DNA from 3 places in the Pseudomonas sp. F3-2 genome. Region 2 is predicted to be linked to each of the others. Evidence: predicted binding sites of a transcription regulator. Region 2 holds the regulator's gene; each other region holds the start of a gene.
The links. The regulator FliA, encoded in region 2, starts transcription of late flagellar genes. The targets are predictions, from matches to a motif close to CTAAAGTTTNNNNNNNNNNNGCCGNTAA.

Region 1: a site for FliA is predicted at 2,334-2,361, ahead of AAGQ88_RS14500 (methyl-accepting chemotaxis protein). Genes of this name have one in related genera too.
Region 3: a site for FliA is predicted at 2,235-2,262, ahead of AAGQ88_RS03220 (methyl-accepting chemotaxis protein). Genes of this name have one in related genera too.

The regions. Positions count from the first base shown of each region.
Region 1 covers NZ_CP152388.1:3,169,017-3,174,279, reverse strand. The annotation lists gene AAGQ88_RS14515 (oligopeptide/dipeptide ABC transporter ATP-binding protein) at 1-533, shown strand, start outside; gene AAGQ88_RS14510 (LysR family transcriptional regulator) at 757-1,635, opposite strand; gene AAGQ88_RS14505 (VOC family protein) at 1,744-2,184, shown strand; gene AAGQ88_RS14500 (methyl-accepting chemotaxis protein) at 2,474-4,366, shown strand; gene AAGQ88_RS14495 (alpha/beta hydrolase-fold protein) at 4,398-5,263, opposite strand, start outside.
Region 2 covers NZ_CP152388.1:4,087,127-4,092,389, reverse strand. The annotation lists gene flhA (flagellar biosynthesis protein FlhA) at 1-436, shown strand, start outside; gene flhF (flagellar biosynthesis protein FlhF) at 448-1,800, shown strand; gene fleN (flagellar synthesis regulator FleN) at 1,919-2,752, shown strand; gene fliA (RNA polymerase sigma factor FliA) at 2,749-3,489, shown strand; gene AAGQ88_RS18490 (chemotaxis response regulator CheY) at 3,754-4,128, shown strand; gene AAGQ88_RS18485 (protein phosphatase CheZ) at 4,148-4,936, shown strand; gene AAGQ88_RS18480 (chemotaxis protein CheA) at 5,080-5,263, shown strand, end outside.
Region 3 covers NZ_CP152388.1:703,438-708,700, reverse strand. The annotation lists gene AAGQ88_RS03225 (DUF2845 domain-containing protein) at 1-187, shown strand, start outside; gene AAGQ88_RS03220 (methyl-accepting chemotaxis protein) at 457-2,136, opposite strand; gene lapD (cyclic di-GMP receptor LapD) at 2,458-4,404, opposite strand; gene lapG (cysteine protease LapG) at 4,404-5,048, opposite strand; gene AAGQ88_RS03205 (DEAD/DEAH box helicase) at 5,203-5,263, opposite strand, start outside.

The DNA of each region.
Region 1 (5,263 bases), 920 kb from region 2:
TGGACCGTTTCCCACACCAGTTTTCCGGTGGGCAACGCCAGCGCATCGCCATCGCCCGCGCGCTTTCGTCGAACCCGGACATCATTGTGCTCGACGAGCCGACCTCGGCGCTGGACATCTCGGTGCAGGCGCAGATCCTCAATCTGCTGGCCGAGCTGCAGCGCACCCGCGACCTGACCTACATCCTCATTTCCCACAACGTTTCTGTGGTGCGGCACATGGCCGACCGGGTAGCGGTGATGTACCTGGGGCAGATCGTCGAGTTGGGCAGCGCTGCCCACGTGCTCGAGCGCCCGCGCCATCCGTACACGCAACTGCTTCTGGAGGCCGTTCCACGGCTGGGCGTTGCCGTGGATGAGACCCAGGTCTCGGCGCCCACCGAACTCCCCGGCAACCGCAATCTGCCAACAGGCTGTTTTTTCAGGGACCGCTGCCCGAAGGCAACCACCGGCTGCGACAGACCGCAAGCCCTGCTGCCGGCCAAAGGCGCCGTGGCAGGGGAATGGGTGCGGTGTCATTTGCAGTCGCAATGAGTGCATCTGAACAGAAGCGGAGACAAACAAGCGCGCTCCTGCAAGGGTGCGCGGCGCTGTCAGGGGAGTCCAAGACCTGTGGGAGTGAGCCCACTGTCTTTAACAGCCCCTCGATCAACGGCGTGACGCCCGAGGCTTTCCCGGCTAAAGCCGGTCCTACAAACATTTGCAGCGCCCACCGGGATATGTGGTGTCGACTGATTCGTTGATCACCCGAAGGTTCTTACGAAGGTTGCAGCGTACAGGCGGTCGCCAGGCACTCCCTGAACAGTCGCTGCAACGGCAACTGCCGGTTGGCATGGCGCATGACCATCGCCAGTTCCCGGTAGAAGGTCAGGGGGCCGAGTTCAATGATGCGGATCTGTGCCGCGCGCTCCATCCACAGCCCGGCTCGGGGTACCAGCGACACGCCTAGGCCGGCTTCGACCATGCGAACGATGGCATCGACTTCGTCCAGCTCAAGACCTGGCCGGGTGTCGATTTTCTGCGCACGCAGAAAGCGCGTGACCTGCCGCCCGCCGAACGAGTGCCGGTCGTAGCGCACGAAACGTGTATCGCGCAGCAGTTGCAGCGGATCATCGCCCTCGACGGTGGCCGGGGCGATCAACACGAAGGGCTCGCGCTCGATGATCTCCAGATGCAGTTCCTTGGGCAGCGCGAAGGGCGGTCGGATCAGCAGTGCCAGGTCGATCTCACCCGCGTCGACGCTGTTGAGCAGGGTTTGCGAGACACCCGGAATGACCTTCGCCTCCACCGTCGCCGCCTGACGGTTGAACTGCACCAGTGCCGCAGGCAGCAGGCCGGTCTGCACCGTGGCGATGGCGCCGATGCGCAACTCCCCGAAATAACCACTGTCGATGGACGGCGCAGCCATGCGCTCGTACAGCGCGACGATTTCCCGGGCCATGGGAAGCGCGCGCAGCCCCGCGGCGTTCAATGTCGCGCTGCGGCCGCTGCGGTCGAACAATGGGGTGCCGAGGGACTTCTCCAGCGTGCGAATCTGCGCGCTGACCGCCGACTGGGTCAGGCCGATCTGGTTGCCGGCAGCGACAAACGTGCCGAGGCGCTCGACAGCAATGAAGGTTTTAAGCTCGCGAATCATGGCAACTCACTGATCGAAATAATTGTGGCTCGGCGCGAAAATTATGATCTTTCCATCAATGATTCAATGGGTAAAGATGGCTGCAGCCCATTAAGAGGAGCATCACCCGTGACCGCCAGCAGCCCGAAGCTATCTCCGTTTCACCTCGCCATCCCCGTTCATGACCTGGCGGCAGCCCGGCACTTTTACGCCAACGTGTTCAACCTGCCGGAAGGCCGCTCCAGTGATCACTGGGTGGATTTCGATTTCTTCGGCCATCAACTGGTCATTCACGAACACCCTCAGACCGACTCCCAGGCCCATGCCGGGACCAATGCGGTGGACGGTCATGACGTGCCCGTTCCGCATTTCGGAGTCGTGCTTGGCTGGGAGGAATGGGAAGCGCTGGCCGATCGGCTGAAGGGGCAGGGCGTCAAGTTCGTCATCGAACCCTACATACGATTCAAAGGCCAGGTCGGCGAACAGGCGACGATGTTCCTGTTCGATCCGTGCGGTAACGCGCTGGAGTTCAAAGCGTTCAAAGACATGGGGCAGTTGTTCGCCAAGTAACGTTTCTACGCCAACTACGCAGCGTGATGATTAATCATTGCGCTGCACATAATTGGATCCCGTTAAACAGACTTCGCCGGATGTTTAAACATATCGTCATTTTCCCCTGCCTATAAAAATCGTTCTACGAGTGTCCACGACGACCGGTACTAAACTCTGTCGCCGGTCAGCCGAAGTATATTTCGGGCCGCGTCTTCCCTTTCTTTGAACAACCCCGTACAAAGCGCAGCGCGCGCCCGATCGGCTACGCATTCTCGTCGCTGTCATTCTTGGTTATGGACACAATCGTATGATCAAACGTCTGGGTTTCAGCAGAAAGATCCTGCTGGCCGCTGCATTGATAGTTGTCGTTGCTTTCTCGTGCTTCATTCTGGTGAACGACTTTCGCCAGCGCGAAACATTGAAGAACAACGTAGATACCGAACTGCAACAGTTAGGAAGTCTGACAACTCAGAACATTCAAACCTGGCTCGATAGCCGCACGCAGTTGTTGTATTCCATGGCCCAGCAGATTGCGGCAGATGGCCCTGCGGTCAGCGGCCTGCCACGTATCGTCGGGCTGCCGGTTTACCCGGACAACTTCCAGCTCAGTTACTTCGGCGGCAAGGACGGTGTGATGTTCTCCGTGCCAGCGGGTAATCGTGCGGCGGACTACGACCCACGGGCCCGCGGCTGGTACAAGGCGGCCGATGCGGCGCAGGGCACGATCGTCACTGAGCCGTACATTGCGGCCTCTTCCGGCAAACTGGTGGTGACCCTGGCGACGCCGGTCCGCCAGCAGGGTCAGATGATCGGCGTTGCCGGTGCAGACATCTCCCTGGACGCCATCAGCAAGACCATCAACTCGCTGAACTTCGGCGGACATGGTTACGCCTACATCGTCAGCGCCGACGGGAAAATTCTGATTCACCCAGACAGCAAGCTGGTCCTGAAGAATGTCAGTGAAGCCTATCCAAGTGGCGCACCGAAAATCGCACCCGGCGTCTACGAAATCGAATCGGCCGGCAAGGCGCAGTTCATTTCGTTCACCAAGGTCGAAGGCCTGTCTTCGGCGAACTGGTACGTGGCGCTGGTGCTGGACCGCGACGCCGCGTATTCGATGCTCAGCGAATTCCGTTCTTCGGCGATCCTGGCGATGGTGATTGCCGTCGCGATCATCATGTTGCTGCTGGGCCTGCTGATTCGCGTCCTCATGCAGCCGCTGCACCAGATGGGTCTGGCGATGCAGGACATCGCCGACGGCGAAGGCGATCTGACCAAGCGACTGTCGATCGTCTCGCAGGACGAGTTCGGCGCGCTGGCATTGTCCTTCAACCGCTTCGTCGAGCGTATTCACGGCTCGATCCGTGAGGTGGCGTCCACCGCAGGCCAGCTGGGTGAAGTCGCTGCGCGGGTCGTGGGTGCGTCCAACTCGTCCATGGGCAACTCCGACCAGCAGTCCAGCCGCACCAGCAGCGTGGCTGCAGCGATCAACCAGCTTGGCGCCGCGGCCCAGGAGATCGCGCAGAACGCTGCGCTCGCCTCGCAGCACTCCAGCGAAGCCACGCAACTGGCGACCGAAGGCCAAGGGGTGGTCACGCAGACCATCAAGGCGATGAATCAGTTGTCGGAAAAGATCAGTGAGTCCTGCGCGAACATCGAGACCCTGAACAACAAGACCGCCAACATCGGCCAGATTCTGGAAGTGATCACCGGCATCTCTCAGCAGACCAACTTGCTGGCCCTCAACGCGGCCATCGAGGCGGCGCGTGCCGGTGAAGCGGGGCGCGGTTTTGCCGTGGTCGCCGACGAAGTGCGCAACCTGGCGCATCGCACCCAGGATTCCGCGCAACAAGTGCAGGGCATGATCGAAGAGCTGCAGGTGGGCGCCCGTGACGCGGTGGCCAACATGACGGAGAGTCAGCGTCAAAGCGAAAGCAGCGTGACCATCGCCAATCAGGCCGGCGAACGCCTGAACAGCGTGACCCGCCGCATCGGCGAAATCGATGGCATGAACCAGTCGGTTGCAACCGCCACCGAAGAACAGACCGCGGTGGTCGAGTCGATCAACGTCGACATTACGGAAATCAACACGCTCAATCAGGAAGGCGTGGACAACCTGAAGTCGACGCTGGACGCCTGCCGGCACCTTGAACACCAGACTGCGCGCTTGCAGCATCTGGTGGGCACGTTCCGGATCTGACCGTCGTCAACACAGTGTAAAACAGCGGGACTCACGGCTGGCCGGGCAATCCGGCCGCCATCCGCAAACCCAGATGCAGCGCCGTGGTGAACATCTGGCCATGGTTGCGTCCGTTGAATGCCCGGTAACTGGCCTCGGTGCCGGGCAGCGTCGCCAGATGCTCCGCCAGCAGGCGATTGGCGTCGGCGGGCACGGCCTGCATCTGCTGCCTTCTCTGCGGCGAGCCGCCATCGAATTGCGCGATTGGCGGCTTGCCTTCTCTTTCGCCCTTGACGATCACCACGTGCTTCGCTGTTTCGGGCGCCAATGCGCGCAGCGCCATGCCCTTATCGAAGGTGGTCGGCTGATACCACAGCGAGGCGCTGGCGGCAATCCAGGTCTGGAACGCATCGGGCCGTGCCAGCATCGCATCGAGCACGAACAGCCCGCCGAACGAATGCCCCCACAGCGTTTGCCGTTTCAGGTCCACCGACCAGTTTGCCCGCACCTTCGGCTTGATGCCGGTTTCGATCGTCGTCAGGAACGCCAACGCCGTGTCGCCCGTGTAGTCGCGGGTGCGTTGTTCGCCGTCGTAGGTGCCGTCGATGTCGTAGCCGATCATCACCAGCAGCGGCGCAGCGCCCGCATCGAGTTCGCCTAACCAGCTGTCCTGCAATTCGGCCAGCGCATTGTTGCCATCCAGCAGGTACATCACCGGATAGCCAGTGGCTGGCGCCGCGTTGCGCGGGATGCCGATGTCGAGGCGGTAATGGCGCTGACCGTCCGGGGAGTCGACGTTCAAGCGTTCGAAGCGGTAATTGGCAGAGCCGGTTGCAGCCAAGGTGCGGTTCTCCTGATTGTCGGCGCCTGCCATCAGGGACAGGGCGCCGAGCAGTATGAGGGTGAGGATTCGTGTGC
Region 2 (5,263 bases):
CATTGCCGAGGCTATCGCCAACAACGCTGCGCGGAGTCAAGATACCGCCGCATTGGTCGCTGCCGTACGGGTCGGTTTGTCCCGCGCAATCGTGCAAAGCATTGTCGGCATTGAGCCGGAGCTGCCTGTTATCACGCTTGAGCCAAGGTTGGAACAGATATTGCTCAATAGTCTGCAGAAGGCTGGACAGGGTCAGGAAGAAGGCGTTCTGCTCGAACCGAGCATGGCTGAGAAACTTCAGCGCTCGTTGATCGAAGCAGCGCAGCGTCAGGAGATGCAGGGTCAGCCGGTCATTTTGTTGGTCGCAGGTCCGGTTCGCGCCATGTTGTCCCGCTTTGGACGCCTGGCTGTTCCGAATATGCATGTTTTGGCTTACCAGGAAATTCCTGACAATAAGCAAGTCACCATCGTAGCGACTGTCGGGCCGAACGGCTGAGGTAGTGAGTCATGCAAGTTAAGCGTTTTTTCGCCGCCGATATGCGACAAGCCATGAAGCTGGTTCGTGATGAGCTGGGCGCCGAAGCGGCCATCATCGGTAACCGGCGCATCGCCGGCGGCGTGGAACTGACTGCCGCGCTGGACTACAAATTGTCTGCGCTGGCGCCGCGTGTGCCGAACATCGAGCTCGAAGACGAGTTGCGCAAGACTCAGTCGCGCATCGTCACCGCTCAGGCTGAGCTGACCCACCGTAGCGAGCTGGACACTGTCGCCAATCGTCAGTTGTTCGCAGGGCTGGCGATGGATGACAGCAAGCAGATCGAGCCGACGCTTGAAGAACCGTTTCGCCCATCGATCCACGCCGCCATGGCGGCCGATCGTGCCGAACGCGCCGAGCGTCCCGTGGAGCCTGCGGTCAGCCAGCGCGCCTACGACTCGATGCGCTCCGAATTGAACGGGCTGCGCGAACTGCTGGAAGTCCAGCTGGGTTCGCTGGCCTGGAACCAGCTGCAAGGCAGCCGTCCGCAACAGGCTAATCTGTGGCGTCGTCTGCAACGCATCGGCCTGTCCGGTCCGCTGTCCCGTGATCTGCTGGCGATGGTGCCGGAAGGTGGCGATCAGGCGCACACCTGGCGCATGTTGCTGGCCCATCTGGCGCGCATGATCGCAACGCCGGACGTGGAGCCGCTGGAAGAGGGCGGTGTGATCGCCATGGTCGGTCCTGCCGGTATGGGCAAGACCACCACGCTGGCCAAACTGGCCGCCCGTTATGTGTTGAAATACGGCGCGCAGAACATTGCGCTGGTGAGCATGGACAGTTTCCGTATCGGTGCTCAGGAACAGCTTAAAACCCTGGGCCGGATCCTCAACGTGCCAGTGACGCACGTCGATCCGGGCCAGTCTCTGGCGCAGGCGCTGGAGCCGCTGCTGCGCAAGCGCGTGGTGTTGATCGACACCGCGGGCCTGCAAGCCAGCGATCCGGCCTTGCGCCTGCAGTTGGAAAGCCTCGCCGGTCGTGGCATCCGTGCCCGCAACTATCTGGTATTGGCCACCACCAGCCAGAAGCAGGTGCTGACGGCGGCGTATCACAGTTACAAACGTTGCGGTCTGGCCGGGTGCATCCTGACCAAACTCGACGAGACGGCCAGCCTGGGCGAAGTCCTCAGCCTGGCGGTCACTCACGAACTGCCTGTGGCCTATCTCACCGATGGTCCACGGATACCGGATGATCTGCATTTGCCACGCCGGCACCAGTTGGTAAGCCGGGCTGTCAGTGTGCAGATGCAGGAGGAGCCTAGCGAGGAAGCGATGGCGGATATGTTTGCGGATCTTTATCACAGTCCCGGCAAGCGTGCGGGCTAGGTAGGGAAAATGACACTGGAATATACCTGCATCGATGGTCTGCCAGGCATTGTTCACACTCTGAACGTGCAGCCCTACATGTGGCTTAGGTCTAAGCAAGACAAGGTAAAAAATTAACATGGGCAGCATGCATCCCGTACAGGTTATCGCGGTGACCGGTGGCAAAGGTGGCGTCGGCAAGACCAACGTTTCAGTGAATCTTTCACTGGCGCTGGCCGAGCTCGGGCGTCGCGTCATGTTGCTGGACGCCGATCTGGGTCTGGCCAACGTCGACGTATTGCTGGGGCTGACGCCCAAACGCACGCTTGCGGATGTCATCGAGGGCCGCTGCGAGCTGCGCGACGTGCTGCTGCAGGGGCCGGGCGGCGTACGCATCGTGCCGGCCGCTTCCGGCACGCAGAGCATGGTGCACCTGACTCCGGCGCAGCATGCCGGTCTGATTCAGGCGTTCAGCGACATCGGCGACAACCTGGATGTGCTGGTGATCGATACCGCTGCCGGGATCGGCGAGTCGGTGGTCAGCTTCGTGCGCGCCGCTCAGGAAGTCCTGCTGGTGGTGTGCGATGAGCCCACTTCGATCACTGACGCTTACGCGCTGATCAAGCTGCTCAATCGCGACTACGGCATGAACCGCTTCCGCGTGCTGGCCAACATGGCGCAGAGCCCGCAGGAAGGGCGCAACCTGTTCGCCAAGCTGACCAAAGTGACTGACCGTTTCCTCGATGTCGCGCTGCAATACGTTGGCGCCGTTCCGTACGACGAGTGCGTGCGCAAGGCGGTCCAGAAGCAGCGTGCGGTGTACGAAGCGTTCCCGCGTTCCAAATGTGCGCTGGCGTTCAAGGCCATCGCGCAGAAGGTCGATACCTGGCCGCTGCCGGCGAACCCGCGCGGTCACCTTGAGTTTTTCGTTGAACGCCTGGTGCATCAGACCAGCGCAGGGCCCGTGTCATGACCGCAAGTGGCTATCGCATGTACAGCAAATCATCCAAAGATTCCCAGTACGAACTGATCGAGCGTTATGCCCCGCTGGTCAAGCGCATCGCTTACCACCTGCTGGCGCGACTGCCGGCCAGTGTTCAGGTCGAGGACCTGATCCAGGCCGGCATGATCGGTCTGCTCGAGGTGTCGACCAAGTACGACTCCACCAAAGGTGCGAGTTTCGAGACTTACGCGGGTATTCGTATTCGCGGCGCGATGCTCGACGAAGTGCGCAAGGGCGACTGGGCGCCACGCTCGGTTCACCGGAATACGCGCATGGTCAGCGACGCGATTCGTGCAATTGAAGCAAAAACCGGCCGTGACGCTAAAGATCACGAGGTTGCTGCCGAACTTCAATTGAGTCTCGATGATTACTACGGGATTTTGAACGATACCTTGGGCAGTCGCCTGTTCAGCTTCGACGACCTGTTGCAGGACGGCGAGCATGAAGGGCTGCACGAGGACGGCGCGAGCCAGTCGCTGGAGCCGTCGCGCGATCTGGAAGACGAACGTTTCCAGGCTGCGCTGGCGGATGCCATCGCCAATCTGCCGGAGCGTGAACGCCTGGTGCTGGCGCTGTATTACGACGAAGAGCTGAACCTCAAGGAAATCGGTGAGGTCCTGGGGGTCAGCGAATCTCGGGTCAGCCAGCTGCATAGCCAGTGCGCCGCGCGGTTGCGTGGACGGTTGGGAGAGTGGCGCGCGCGCTGATTCATCGCACGTGAACAGGGTGTTCGCGTGTTGCAAGTAAGACCGGCTGTGCTGAATGTGGTGTGGGAAGCAGGAGAGACAAGGCAGGAGCCGGTCGGATCAGGTCTTTGAACGGCCTGTTGCGCCGTGTTCGTGACCCCTCGATGTGCACCATCCCTTATTATTTTCGTAGAGCCGATCACTGGGTTGTGCCGGTATTGATTGAACGCGCGTCCAGGTGCTGGGCGCGTTAAAGACTGCTTGGAGGTCGAATTGGACAAGAACATGAAAATCCTCATCGTTGATGACTTCTCAACGATGCGGCGGATCATAAAAAACCTGTTGCGTGACCTTGGGTTCACCAACACGGCCGAAGCAGATGACGGTACCACCGCATTGCCGATGCTGCAGAGCGGGGCTTTTGACTTTCTGGTGACTGACTGGAACATGCCCGGCATGTCCGGCATCGACCTGTTGCGTCAGGTCCGCGCCGACGAGCGTCTGCGTCACTTGCCGGTATTGATGGTCACTGCCGAAGCCAAGCGCGAGCAGATCATCGAAGCCGCTCAGGCCGGTGTGAACGGCTACGTGGTCAAGCCATTCACCGCGCAAGTGCTCAAAGAAAAGATCGAGAAGATATTCGAGCGCGTCAATAGCTGATGTCCGCTGCGAGGGCGCTATGGATTCCAAAGATTCGACAATGGGTGACTTCGAGTCGACCCTGAAGAAACATGCACAAGAACTCGTCGCGAGCCTTGAAAAAGGCAAGTTCGGCGATGCCGTGCAACTCATCCATGAGCTTAATCAGACCCGGGATCGCGGCCTGTATCAGGAAGTCGGCAAACTGACGCGCGAGCTGCACAGTGCGATCGTCAATTTCCAGATTGACCCGCACATGCCGCAAGCCGAAGAAGTGTCCCAGATCACCGATGCCACCGAACGCCTGTCGTATGTTGTCAGGCTGACGGAAGGTGCGGCCAACCGCACCATGGACCTGGTCGAGCAGAGCACGCCGTTGATGAATGGCCTCAGTGCCGATGCCAAGGCCTTGAGCGCCGATTGGGGACGCTTCATGCGTCGCGAGATCGGTGCCGATGAGTTTCGTGATCTGGCCCGCCGCGTCGATGGTTTTCTGACGCGCAGCGAGAAGGAGACCGCCGAGGTCGCCAGCCACCTGAACGACATTCTGCTGGCTCAGGATTACCAGGACCTCACCGGCCAGGTCATCAAGCGTGTGACCACACTGGTCACCGAAGTGGAGAGCAATCTGCTCAAGCTGGTGCTGATGGCCAGTCAGGTCGATCGCTTTGCAGGGATCGAACACGACCAGGAAGTGTTCCGTCAGCAAAAAGAACAGGAAAAACTTCATTCCAAGGGTGAAGGTCCGCAGATTCATGCCGATAAACGTGAAGACGTCGTATCCGGTCAGGATGATGTAGACGATCTGCTATCCAGCCTTGGCTTCTAGATTCCCGCTTGCGGGTCTGCGATTCAGGGTTCTATGTGAAAGTGGCTGTTGAGCTGCGCGCCAATGCTTCGACGAAGGCAATGCGCGCAGATCGCCGAACAGCTTCCGGATCGGTTTGACGGTTAATTTTAGGAGCACCCCCAATGAGCTTCGGCGCCGATGAAGAAATCCTTCAGGATTTTCTGGTAGAGGCCGGCGAGATTCTGGAGCAGTTGTCCGAGCAGTTGGTCGAGCTGGAAAGCCGGCCGGACGATGCGGACCTGCTCAATGCAATTTTTCGCGGTTTTCACACTGTAAAAGGGGGCGCCGGCTTCCTCCAGCTCAACG
Region 3 (5,263 bases), 2.6 Mb from region 2:
CCAGCAGAAATGCGGCCAGCCGGTCAGTCAGGACATCATCGGCTACAAGGAAACCGTCAACCATTTCCGGCAGGTGGATCAGGTGCAGGTTCAGGAATGGATCTACGGCCCGAACAACGGGATGTATCAGTATCTGCGGTTTGAAGGTGGCAAGCTGGTGGAAATCAACAGCAAGCGGGGCAAGTAGCACCGCTCAAAAACCTTGGGCGCTTGCTCGCGAAGACTGGTTCCAGCAGGAACGTCTCCACCGGAGACACTGGCCTCTTCGTGAGCAAGCTCACTCCCACAAGGGCATTGCGGCATGGCATGGTCTCGCGCCAGGCACCGCACTGGTGGGAGCGAGCTTGCTCGCGAAGACTGACTTCCAGACGCTACATCTCCAACGGATGTACTGGCCTCTTCCCGGCTGAAGCCGGTCCTACAGACGCTGCCAGTACTCCGCACATCGCGCTATTTTCAGATCCTGAATTGTTTCACCAAACCACCCAGACGGTCGCCCAGGGCGGTCAGGCTGCGTGCGGTTTGTGCGCCGCCTTGCGCGTCGTCGGCGACTTCGTCCACGGCCTGGGCGATCTGCGTCATGCTGCGGCTGATCTCTTCCGCCACAGCGGTCTGTTCCTCGGAGGCGCTGGCAATCTGTGCGTTCATGTCGTTGATGGTTTCGATCAACTGGCCAATTGCATCCAGCGACGTGCCGGCTTCGTTGGCGAGTTCACCGGTTGTCTTGCCGGTGTCGCTGGAGCGACTCATGGCGACCACGGCGTCCTGCGCGCCACGTTGCAGCGAGCTGATCATGTCGTGGATCTCCTGAGTGCTTTGCTGGGTGCGGCTGGCCAGCGCGCGAACTTCGTCGGCGACGACAGCAAAACCACGCCCGGCATCACCCGCCCGCGCCGCTTCGATGGCCGCGTTGAGCGCCAGCAGGTTGGTCTGTTCGGCCACCGAGCGAATCACATCCACCACCGTTGCGATGGATTGCACATCCTGACGCAGGTGATCGAGCGACGAACTGCTCGCGCCTATTTCACCAATGAGCGCATGAATGCTGTCGATGCTTTTGTTGACGACCGTCTTGGCATCCAGCCCGACATCGCTGGTTTTGCGCGCGGCCTGGGAGGCGCCCTGCGCGCTGATCGACACTTGATGCGCCGCCGAGGACATCTCGTGAATCGCGGTGGCGACCTGATCGGTTTCCTGCCGCTGGCGGCCCATCGCCTCCTCCGACCGTTGCGCCTGAGACGACATGTCGCCCACCAGGCTGTTCAACTGCCCGGTCATCTCGGCAATCTGGCGAACCAGCCCGTGGATCTTCGCCACGAACTGGTTGAACGAGCGGGACAGCGCGCCCAATTCATCATTGCCGCTCTCAGGAAGACGACGCGTCAGGTCGCCGTCGCCGGCGGCGATGTCGTCCAGATTCTGTTTGATCACCAGCACCGGTTTGACCAGGCCGTTGCCGAGCACCAGCCCGACGAGCGCGACGATCAAGAGAAACACCGCGATGATCGCGACGATCAGCGCGGCAGAGGAGCCGATGCGGCTTTGCGTGGATTGCGCGATGGCAGCGACCTGATTATCGATGTCGTCCAGATTGGCCTGCGTGCCAAACGCCAGGTCCCACTTCTGCAGGTATGAGGTGTACCCCAATTTGGGAATCGGTTTGTCGCTGCCCGGCGTCGGCCAGTCGTAGCGGAAGAAATGAGTGCCGTCTTTGGCCTTGTCGACCAGGCCACGGATGACGTAGACGCCATTGGCATCCTTGGCGTCGGAAAAGTTCTTGCCGATGTCGAGGTCCTTGTCGGACCAGAACACGCGCACGTAGGACGAGTTGTAACCGAAGAAGTAACTGGCCTTGTCGTACTGCAGACTCTTCAGGACTTTGAGCGCGCGATCACGAGCGTCCATGTCGCCAGGCGCGGAAGCGTCGTAGATCGGCTTGATCGCCGCCTCGCCAATCTGCTGATAGTTTTTCAGCGACAGTTTGCGTTCCTCAAGCAGCAGCGCGCGAGTTTGCTCCACTTCCTGAGTGGCGAGCTTTTGCAGCACGACCCAGGTGATGCAGCTGATGACCGCAGCCAGCAGCAGGCTTGGAATGATGGCAAGGAGAATGACCTTGCGGCGTAGATTCAACGTCACGACTATTTCCTTGTATGCAGGAAGTATCATTTTTGATGATAAAAAATGACCAATAGCTCTTGTAGTTAATGGTCGCGGGACGACAGCTTCACCTCACCGTATCGCAGGTTCGGGCCAGATCTTTAGGATCCTATTTATATAAATTACAGGCGAAATATGTCACAAGGCTAGTATTCGATTTCAGGATCGATAACCGTGATGGAAAGCCTTCGACTATTGCTTTGAATGATGTTTTAAGCGCGGGATGCGGCGGCTTTTACCCTGCGCGATGACCGCCGTTTCAGGGAGAAATATGATGGTCTGGCGTTTTGAAACGGCCAATCACTGCCAAGGCGCCGGATCACCAAAGAGCTGACCTTGCACACCCTTGATGCCCATTTCTGCCAGCACCTGATGCTCCCCGGCGGTCTCGACGCGCTCGGCAATCAATGGCAGATCGATGCTGTGCGCGGCCCGCTGCACAGCCTCGATGAACAGGCGTTTATGGTTCTCCTGATCGATGGCCCGGATGTAACTGCCATCGATCTTCAGATACGCCAGCCCCAGATGCGCCAGATTACCGATGATGCTGAAACGCCCGCCAAAGTGCTGCAGCGCCAATGAGAAGCCCGCCTCTTGCAACCGCCGGGTCAGTTTTTCCAGCAGCGCCTGCTCCGGCAACTGCGCTTCGCCGATTTCCAGCGTCAGGCGCGGCCCCAGCCCAGGCTGTGCACGCAATGCTTCAACGATTCGGGTGAACGCTCCGGAGTCATTCAGCGTCGCTGCCGAAAGATTCAACGCCAGACGCTGGTCGTGCGTCTGCAGATGCTGAAGCACCTGCTCGAGCATCAACAGATCATGCCGGGACGACCAGCCAAAGCGCTCGAGCCACGGCAGGAAGCGCCCGGCGGGAATCGTCTGGCCATGCGCATCGACCACGCGGGAAAGCACTTTGTAATGCAGCACCTGGCTGGGCTCTCTGGCATCGACCACCGGCTGAAAAAACAGCTCAAAGCGACCGTGGGTCAAGGCCCCGTCCAGCAATCGATGCCAGGCATGATGGTCTTCGCCCAGATCGCCAATTGCGCCACGTTCAATGCAGCACCACGTAGGATCGCCGCCCGCTTCGGCCTGCGACAGCGCCTGATCGGCCAGCCCCAGCAGGATCAGCGACGAGTCACCGGGGCTGTACGGCGCAAGTCCCATGTACGCCACAGGCGCAACATCGCAGGCACCGGTCGTTTCGAGGCTGTGCAGCGATGTTTCAAGGTTGTGGGCGAGTTGCAGGGCATCCTCGCGCACCATGCCGGGCGCAAGTACCGCGAACTCACCGCCCCGAATGCGGCTGACAAGGTTGCGCGTCTGTGCAAAGGGCTCGCACTGGCGCACCAACAGCTCAGCGACCGCGACGATGAGAGCGTCGGCGTGCTGGCCACCCTGGCGCTCGTTCAGCCCGGCCAGATCCTTGACCCGCAGCAGCAGTAGATAACCGGCGCGGCTGTCCTCCAGCTGGCTGACACGTGCAGTGAGCTGCATATCGAAATAGCGCCTGTTGGACAGGCCGGTGAGGCTGTCCTGATAAGACTCGACACGCAGCTGCTCGCTGCGCTCGGTGCTCTCCTCGAACAGCGCCTTGAGCTTCTCGACCATCTGGTTCATCGCCTGAACCACACGGCGCAGCTCTGGTGTGCGCGGCAGCTCGGGCGAGGTGAGAAATTCACGACGGCCGATCGCCTGAGACTGCGCCACCATGTAGTCCAGAGGTTTTAGCTGGCGACGCAAGAGCAGCCCGCCCGCCAACGCACTGACGACGCCGCAGGCGACCAGCCAGCCGAGGCTGCCGAGCGCGCTTTGCCACAGCTTGGCCAGCGCGAACATGGGATGGCTGACCACTTCCACTCTCGCCATCTGCTGCCAGCCCCGGCTCACGATGGCTTCCCCGGCGCCAGGCTCGAGCCCTATCGCATCGACGAACCATTTCGGTACATCCTGAATGCCGGTCGCCGCGCGGCGTTCGACGATTGCAGCGCCGCTCGCCAGATCGACCACACGAATGCTGGCGTAATAGCCGCTGTCGAAGATCGACGTCACCATCAGCTCGATCATTGCCGGGTCGTCGACGTTGGCGCTGAGCGACAACGCCAGCGAGGTGGCGGCGTCCTGCGCGTGGGAACGCAACTGGTTGACGTACTGCGCCCTGGAGCTTTCCAGGCTGACGACGAAGCCGCCGGCGAAGGCGACCACCAGAAACAGACAGATAGCAATGAACAGCTGCTTGAACAGTGACATCAGTGCTCCTCATTCCCAGGCTCGGTCGGGAAGCCTTCGGCGCCCATTTTTTTCAGTACGTCCTGCCAGCGCGACAGACGTTTGCTGTCACCTGTTTTTTTATTGCCCTGCGCGCCAGGCAGCCACACGCCTTGCGCGTTGAAGGCGTATACCGGCAACAGATCCGGGCGCTCGCTGGCAGGTTTGATGTCGTTGATCAGGCTGTCGAGCACCAACGGCACCGCGTTCGGGCTCGAATAGTAGGTCAGCACCATGTGGGCGCGGTTCAGGCGCAGCGCCTTGACGTAGGTAATCAGCAGTTTCTCGCCCGGAACACCCAGTCGGCGGAGGCTGAAATATTTGGCGATGGCGTAGTCTTCGCAGTCACCGGCGCCCTTGATCAAGGATTCGACAGGCGTGGCCCAGTAATCGACCTCATGCCACAGGTCGCTGTCTTCTTCGTAGCGCAGCTGCTTGTTGAAGAACTGATTCACCACAGCCAGCTTGTCCATTTCACTGACCTGCTTCTCGGTTGCCAGCAGATCCTGCCAGGCATCGATGCGTTGCCGTCCGGCCCCCGACGGCCCATACAAGGTTTCGGCGCGGCGACTGATTTCGGAAAAATCCCAGTCGGCGGCGAGGTAACCCACATACGCCATGCACATCGTCGCCAGCGCGAATAGCAGCCGACTCCGGAAGCGCTTATGGGCTGGACGTACTGCCAATTTTTTTATCCATCTGGCAGGCGGGTAACTCAGGCGATGGTGAGCGGTCGGCGGGCAAAAGACAATGGCGTCTTGAGATCACCGACCGAGCGCATCATGGCTTGCGCTTGCGCGGCCCGGTGTTGAACGCAGGCACCTTGCGCACCGGCTTGACG